Regions from separate parts of the Bacillus sp. AL-1R genome, predicted to be linked through region 1. Evidence: riboswitches for the same ligand, from Rfam matches in the RefSeq annotation. Region 1 holds a riboswitch; each other region holds the start of a gene.
What was found. Region 1 has a riboswitch for cobalamin ahead of metE (5-methyltetrahydropteroyltriglutamate--homocysteine S-methyltransferase). Riboswitches for the same ligand answer to the same signal wherever they lie in the genome.
Positions count from the first base shown of each region.

Region 1 (2,273 bases):
TAAATGGACAAGCACCTAAATATTTTACAAAAGTCTCAAAGCACGGGGTGCCTTTATTTGGTACGATCGGTGTACTAGTTGGTTTAGTAATCGGCGTTATTTTAAATTTTATTGCACCAAAGAACTTATTCGTATATGTATATAGTGCAAGCGTACTACCTGGGATGATTCCTTGGTTTGTCATTTTAATTAGTCATATTCGTTTCAGAAAAGTAATGGGAGATGAAATTAAGAATCATCCTTTTAAAATGCCTTTTGCACCATTTACGAACTACTTAACTTTAGCGTATTTAGTTATGGTATTAATCGGTATGTGGTTTAATGATGATACACGTATTTCACTTATTGTAGGGATTATTTTCTTAGCAATTCTTGTTATTTGTTTCTATGCTTTTGGTATCGGAAAACGTAAACCTTTAAATGATCAAACAGATGAAAAAATAGCTAACTAATTAATTTCTTAGTTAAAAGGATGTTCCTTTAAACAAATAATGCGTTCGTATGAATAGATCAATCAGTCATTAAACTGATGAGGTTTTCATACGAATGTTTTTTATTGTCTGAATAACTAAATTTACAGTATTCATAAAACTAAAAATGAATTTTTTTTAATTGCACGTAAAATAAAAAATAAATATTTTGACTATTTTTGCATTTTATGACAAAATGATTAAAACTAAATAGTAGGGAATAGGTGTAAATGAATTTCAAAGTTTGAAAATCATTTACTTAAAAGGGAAGTTTGGTTTAATTCCAACACGGTCCCGCCACTGTAATAGAGGAGTAAATAATAAGATGCCACTTATTAATATAGGGAAGGCTTTTATTTACAAAGATTCTTAAGTCAGGAGACCTGCCTATTCTAACGACGCTGTTTGACCTACGAGAGATAGGGAGGTGCCTTATGGAAAGAAAGCTTAAGTTAACGTATTCTAATTATTTATGTTTTCCAACTTAAAGGCATTTTTGTCTCATATGAGATAAAAATGCTTTTTTATTTTAGTTAAAAGGAGAGGGAGAAATGGTGCACATAAGTAATTTAGGATATCCGAGAATTGGTGAAAATCGTGAATGGAAAAAAACGTTAGAAAGCTTTTGGCAAAAGAAAATTGATCAAAGAGAATTTGAACAAGAAATGAAATCACTGAGATTAAACTCAATAAAGAAACAGCATGATTTAGGTGTGGAACTAGTTCCTGTAAATGATTTTACGTTTTATGATCATGTGTTAGATGTTGCAACGATGTTTGGTTGGATCCCTAGTCGATTTGGTGAAATAAATGAAAGGCCAAGCCTAGATACATATTTTGCATTAGCAAGAGGTAGTAAAAACATTGTAGCTTGTGAAATGACAAAATGGTTTAATACAAACTATCACTATATCGTCCCTGAATATCAAAAAGACAAGCAACATAGATTATTATTCAATAAGCCATTAGAAGCATACAAAGAGGCATTAACTGAGCTTGGTATAAAAACAAAACCTGTCATTCTAGGAATCTATACATTTGTACAGTTAGCAAAAGGTTACAAAGAAGAAGAAAAACGAAACATAATAAATCATCTAGTAAATCTTTATATTCAAATGCTTAAAGAGCTTGAGAATGAAGGTGTTGAGTGGGTACAAATTGATGAACCATGTTTTGTTTTAGAAGAATCAAGCGAAGATATTCATTTTATGAAAGAAATTTATGAACAAATTGCAAAAGCTGTCCCTTCATTATAAATTATGCTTCAAACTTACTTTGAAGCAGTAGAACAATATAAAGAACTAATTTCGTTTCCTGTAGCAGGCATTGGTCTTGATTTTGTTCACGGTAAAGATGGTAACTTACAGTCGATTCTTGAGTACGGGTTTCCAAAAGACAAAGTACTAGGTGTAGGAATCATTAATGGACGGAATATTTGGAGAAATGATATAAATGAATCTATTGATTTTTTAAATTCTCTTAAAAAGGAAATAAGTCCAAAAGATTGGTGGATTCAACCATCTTGTAGTTTGCTTCACGTACCAGTTACAAAAGTTGAAGAGAATTTATTAAATGATACTTTGTTTGAAGCTTTATCGTTTGCCAATGAAAAATTAGAAGAGTTAGTTTTACTAAAAAGTTTATTTATTTACAATCCGAACTTAGTTGAAAATGAAGTTAAATATGCAAGTAATTGTTTAGTAAATTTAAAACAACTAAGCCAAAAAAATAACGAAACTCTGAATGAATTAGAATCGATTAATGAAGAAGATTTTAGAAGACCAGTACCATTTCATTTAAGAT
Region 1 is NZ_CP197469.1:1,689,359-1,691,631, forward strand. Features, by position in the region: gene ACSBO6_RS07875 (amino acid permease) at 1-452, shown strand, start outside; cobalamin riboswitch at 676-875, shown strand; partial or broken gene metE (5-methyltetrahydropteroyltriglutamate--homocysteine S-methyltransferase) at 1,022-2,273, shown strand, end outside.

Region 2 (2,273 bases), 990 kb from region 1:
TTATTTGTATTAGTAGTTGAAAGTGAGAAAAAGCAATTTATTGAATTAAATTTCGATCAAGGCAATTGGCAAGTTTTAATGTCTCCTCTATATAACCAAAAAAATATAAGAGGCGTTGTAGCGGTAATTCGAGATGTTACAGAGCAAAGACGTTTAGAAAAAATGAGAAAAGACTTTATAGCGCATGTTTCTCATGAACTACGGACACCTATTTCTTTATTACAAGGTTATAGCGAAGCGATTGTTGATGGTGTAGCTGAATCCAAAGAGGAAATGCAAGATTTGTCTCAAATCATTTATGATGAGTCACTTAGAATGGGTCGATTAGTAAATGATTTGTTAGATTTAGCAAGAATGGAGAACGGTTTTACTGAATTAAATAGAGAGTCTGTTCCTTTAGTCCAATTTGTAGATCGTATTTTACGTAAGTTTAAAGGATTAGCAAAGGAAAAGAATATTAAACTATTTGGTGAAATCGATAACATTCCACATTTAAATATCTACATAGATGAAGATCGAATGGAACAGGTTTTTACAAATTTAATCGATAATGCAATAAGACATACAAATGAAAATGGAAGAATCATTGTTTCTGTAAATCAAAATGAAAGATCAACTACATTTAATTTTATTGATTCAGGTGCAGGGATTTCAAAAGAAGATTTACCATTTGTATTTGAACGTTTTTATAAAGCGGATAAAGCGCGTACTAGAGGTAGAAGTGGAACGGGTTTAGGCTTAGCAATCGTTAAAAATATTGTAACAGCACATGGTGGATCTATTCAGGTCTATAGTGAAGTAGGACAGGGAACGACATTTAAAGTTAAAATACCGCATAATTTACGAATGAACGAAAAAGATGTAGAGTAATCTTGTTTCATATAAAACAATTTTTAAAACTATTTAGTGACGAATTACCTTCAGGAATACAACAAAAGATTAGGGATTAACAAAACAAATAAATAAAGTAATTGAATTCTTACCCAATTTATTTTACGATTGAATAAATGAATGATTGATGAGTTTAGTGCAAGTATTGCTTAAAAGGGAATCTGGTAGAATCCAGAACTGTCCCCGCAACTGTAATGTGGACGAAACGAATAACCACTGTTCTTTTTAGAATGGGAAGGTCGGAGTAGGTTGAAACAAAGTCAGTAGACCTGCTAAATTCATCCTTGTTCAATTCTTCGGGGAGTAAGAATTTGAAGCAGCAGTTGCAAGACTTCTTGTATATATTTGTTGTTTCAGCCCCGTTCAAAATGAATGGGGTTTTTTTATGCTTTCCAATTATATTAGGAGGATTTATATGAAAAAGGTTTTATCTAGTTTGATCATTATGTTTTTGTGTTTAGGATTATTTGGTTGTAATACCGATACGACACAAAAAAAATCGAATGTACATAAGAGTGAACAAGCAACTTTTCCAATGACTGTAAAAGATGCAACGAATAAAGAAATTAGTTTTAAAGAAGCACCTAAAAGAATCGTATCACTTATTCCGAGTAATACGGAAATCTTGTTTTCTATTGGTGATGGCAAAAATGTAGTCGGTGTAACGGATTTTGACAATTATCCAAAAGAAGTAAAATCAATAGATAAAGTTGGCGGAAGTAATGCCGATATGACATATAATGTTGAAAAGATTATTTCATTAAAACCTGATTTAGTTTTAGCACATGAATCAAGTTTAGGAATTTCTGCTGACGGCATAGAACAGATAAAACAAGCGGGGATTAATGTTTTTGTCGTGAAAAATGCTGCAACTATTAATGATGTGTATGATACGATTCAACAAGTTGGACTAATAACAGGAAAAACAGAGCAATCGAAAAAGGTTGTAACTGATATGAAAACAAAATTAGATGAAATTAGTAAAAAAACAGCTAAAGCAAATTCAAATCCAAAGGTTTGGCTTGAAATATCAGGACCACCAGAAATATATACAGCAGGTAAAGGTACATTCCTTGATGAAATGATTTCAATTGTTCATGCTAAAAACATAGCTGAAAGCGAAAAAGGATGGGTACTGTATAGTGAAGAATCAGCGATTAAAGCCAATCCTGATGTGATTTTAACAACTTACGGAGATTACGCTCCAAACTTAGAAAAAACGATAATGAATAGAAAAAACTGGAAAACAGTAAATGCCATTAAAAATAAACGTGTTTATGACATAAATGCAGATACAACATCAAGACCAGGTCCAAGACTTGCAGAGGGAGTCGAAGCAATTGCAAAGGCGGTTTACCCAGAGCTTTTTAAATAATACATAT
Region 2 is NZ_CP197469.1:2,683,405-2,685,677, reverse strand. Features, by position in the region: gene ACSBO6_RS12655 (ATP-binding protein) at 1-870, shown strand, start outside; cobalamin riboswitch at 1,009-1,182, shown strand; gene ACSBO6_RS12650 (ABC transporter substrate-binding protein) at 1,307-2,266, shown strand; gene ACSBO6_RS12645 (FecCD family ABC transporter permease) at 2,232-2,273, shown strand, end outside.
Region 2: it holds a riboswitch for cobalamin, as region 1 does, so the genes downstream of both, ACSBO6_RS12650 (ABC transporter substrate-binding protein) here and metE (5-methyltetrahydropteroyltriglutamate--homocysteine S-methyltransferase) in region 1, are expected to answer to the same signal.

Region 3 (2,273 bases), 170 kb from region 1:
TTGCAAAAAACTATAATTTTATAATAAGATACCGTAATAAATCTATTGATATTATTTTTTTGTTTTAAAGATTAATTTCGAATGATCCCCATATTACTTTCAATTACATTTGAAGTTATTGGATGGTAGCGTTTTCTCATATGACGTTATTAAACTCTTGAAATATTAAATCTAATAGACTAGTATATTAATAGCTAATAAATTAAATACAAATTTGCAAACATTCAGTTAAGATGCCTTAGGGCTTAATAGGGAATCTGGAGCATTACCAGAACTGTCCCCGCAACTGTAAGTGTGGACGAAATAGACAAACCACTAAAAACGTTTATTAGTACGTTTTTGGGAAGGGTCTAAAGTAGGAAGATACACAAGTCAGGAGACCTGTCTTAGCTTTTTTAGTTTCGATTTCTTCGGGGGTTGAGAAGATGAAGCGTTTGGACAAAAAGGCTTATTTATTAACTTTCTTTGTGCTGACGTTTTATCCGTTCAACTTTTGTTGGACGGATTTTTTGTTTTATTGCTTCTAAATCTTTTTTAATTTTTATTGTATGCCTATAGAAGAAACAAGTCTTTTTAACAATTGAATAGATTAGGATTGGTGCACTTTGGAAATTAGTGCTTAATAGGGAAGTACGGTTTAAATCCGTCACGGTACCCGCCACTGTAAGGGGGAGTTCTTTTGCAGATGTCACTGAAGGAATTCGGGAAGACGCAAGTAGAATGATGAACCTAAGTCAGGAGACCTGCCTATACCTAATAGCTTGAAATAACCTACGGGAACATAGGTAGAAGTGCTGAACTTACATCGCTAATTTTTTTTGTGTGTATATTTTTCTGCATCCCTATGTCCATAGGGGTGCTTTTTTTTGAAAAAAACGAATAGGAGTGAGTGACATGACTACTTGGAATTTGCAAGGGACGAAACAGCATGTATTAATTTGTAACGGTAGCAGCTGTATGAGAAAGGGTGGGGAGGAAGCAACTCAAGCGATCCGGAATGAAATCACCAATTTAAGCTTAGATTCGATCGTACATACAACAAGAACGAGATGTAATGGGAGATGTAAGGATGCTCCCGTTGCCATCGTCTATCCGTCTGGGGCTTGGTATAAAAACGTTACCCCAGAAGTGGGGGCTACCATTGTAAAAAGTCATCTGGCAGAAGGTCATTGCCTAAAGGAGCATTTGATCTATCAATATTCCGATTCTGGATTCATACATCCAGAAGGGTCGGAATGCATCGAAGGAGTACAAAAAGCAGTTAAAGAAAAGATTTAACAACGAGTAACTGGATACTAGTTTTTAAATTGTGGAAGGTGGCGTAATAGAGTGAAAGGCAAATTATTGGTTATAGGATTTGGCCCTGGTGACGAAAAACATATTACCGGACGGGCAAAGGAAGCCATAAAAGAAAGTGATATCATCATTGGTTACAAAACCTACGTTGATTTAATTAAGGGATTAATAACTGGAAAAAAAATCATTAGCACAGGAATGACTGAAGAAGTGAGCCGTGCCCAGGAGGCTGTAAAACAAGCTGAGCTTGGTTACACGGTAGCTGTCATTTCGAGCGGTGATGCCGGTGTATATGGAATGGCAGGACTTGTTTACGAAGTTCTAATTGAAAAAGGATGGAAAAAAGACTCAGGGATAAGAGTGGAGGTAGTCCCTGGCATTTCAGCCATCAACTCTTGTGCTGCTTTATTAGGCGCGCCGGTTATGCATGATGCTTGTACGATTAGTTTAAGTGACCATTTAACACCTTGGAGCTTAATTGAGAAACGAATCGAAGCGGCCGCTCAAGCCGATTTTGTAATTGCCTTATACAATCCAAAAAGCGGGAGAAGAACACGGCAAATCATGGAAGCACAAAGAATTCTATTAAAATATCGTGCACCAGACACACCTGTAGGATTAGTAAAGAGTGCATACCGTGATAGTCAAAAGATCGTTATAACCAATTTGCAAGAGATGTTAGAACATGAAATTGGCATGTTAACCACCGTTTTAATTGGCAACTCTTCAACGTTTTTCTACGATGAATTGATGATCACGCCGCGCGGTTATCAGCGGAAATATACTTTAAATCAAGTAATTCAGCCGTTGAAACCGCATCAGCGTCTGCAAAAGGAAGCCGAACCATGGGCACTAGAGCAAACAGAAGATGTAATGCCGCAAAACAAGAAACTAGTCACTCCAATCTCTGTGAAAGAGTCGTCAAGAGAGTTGGCTGAGGAAGCTTTGCAAATGATTGTTGGTGAGCCTTATGAACG
Region 3 is NZ_CP197469.1:1,858,889-1,861,161, forward strand. Features, by position in the region: cobalamin riboswitch at 215-403, shown strand; cobalamin riboswitch at 580-765, shown strand; gene ACSBO6_RS08765 ((2Fe-2S) ferredoxin domain-containing protein) at 895-1,278, shown strand; gene cobJ (precorrin-3B C(17)-methyltransferase) at 1,330-2,273, shown strand, end outside.
Region 3: it holds a riboswitch for cobalamin, as region 1 does, so the genes downstream of both, ACSBO6_RS08765 ((2Fe-2S) ferredoxin domain-containing protein) here and metE (5-methyltetrahydropteroyltriglutamate--homocysteine S-methyltransferase) in region 1, are expected to answer to the same signal.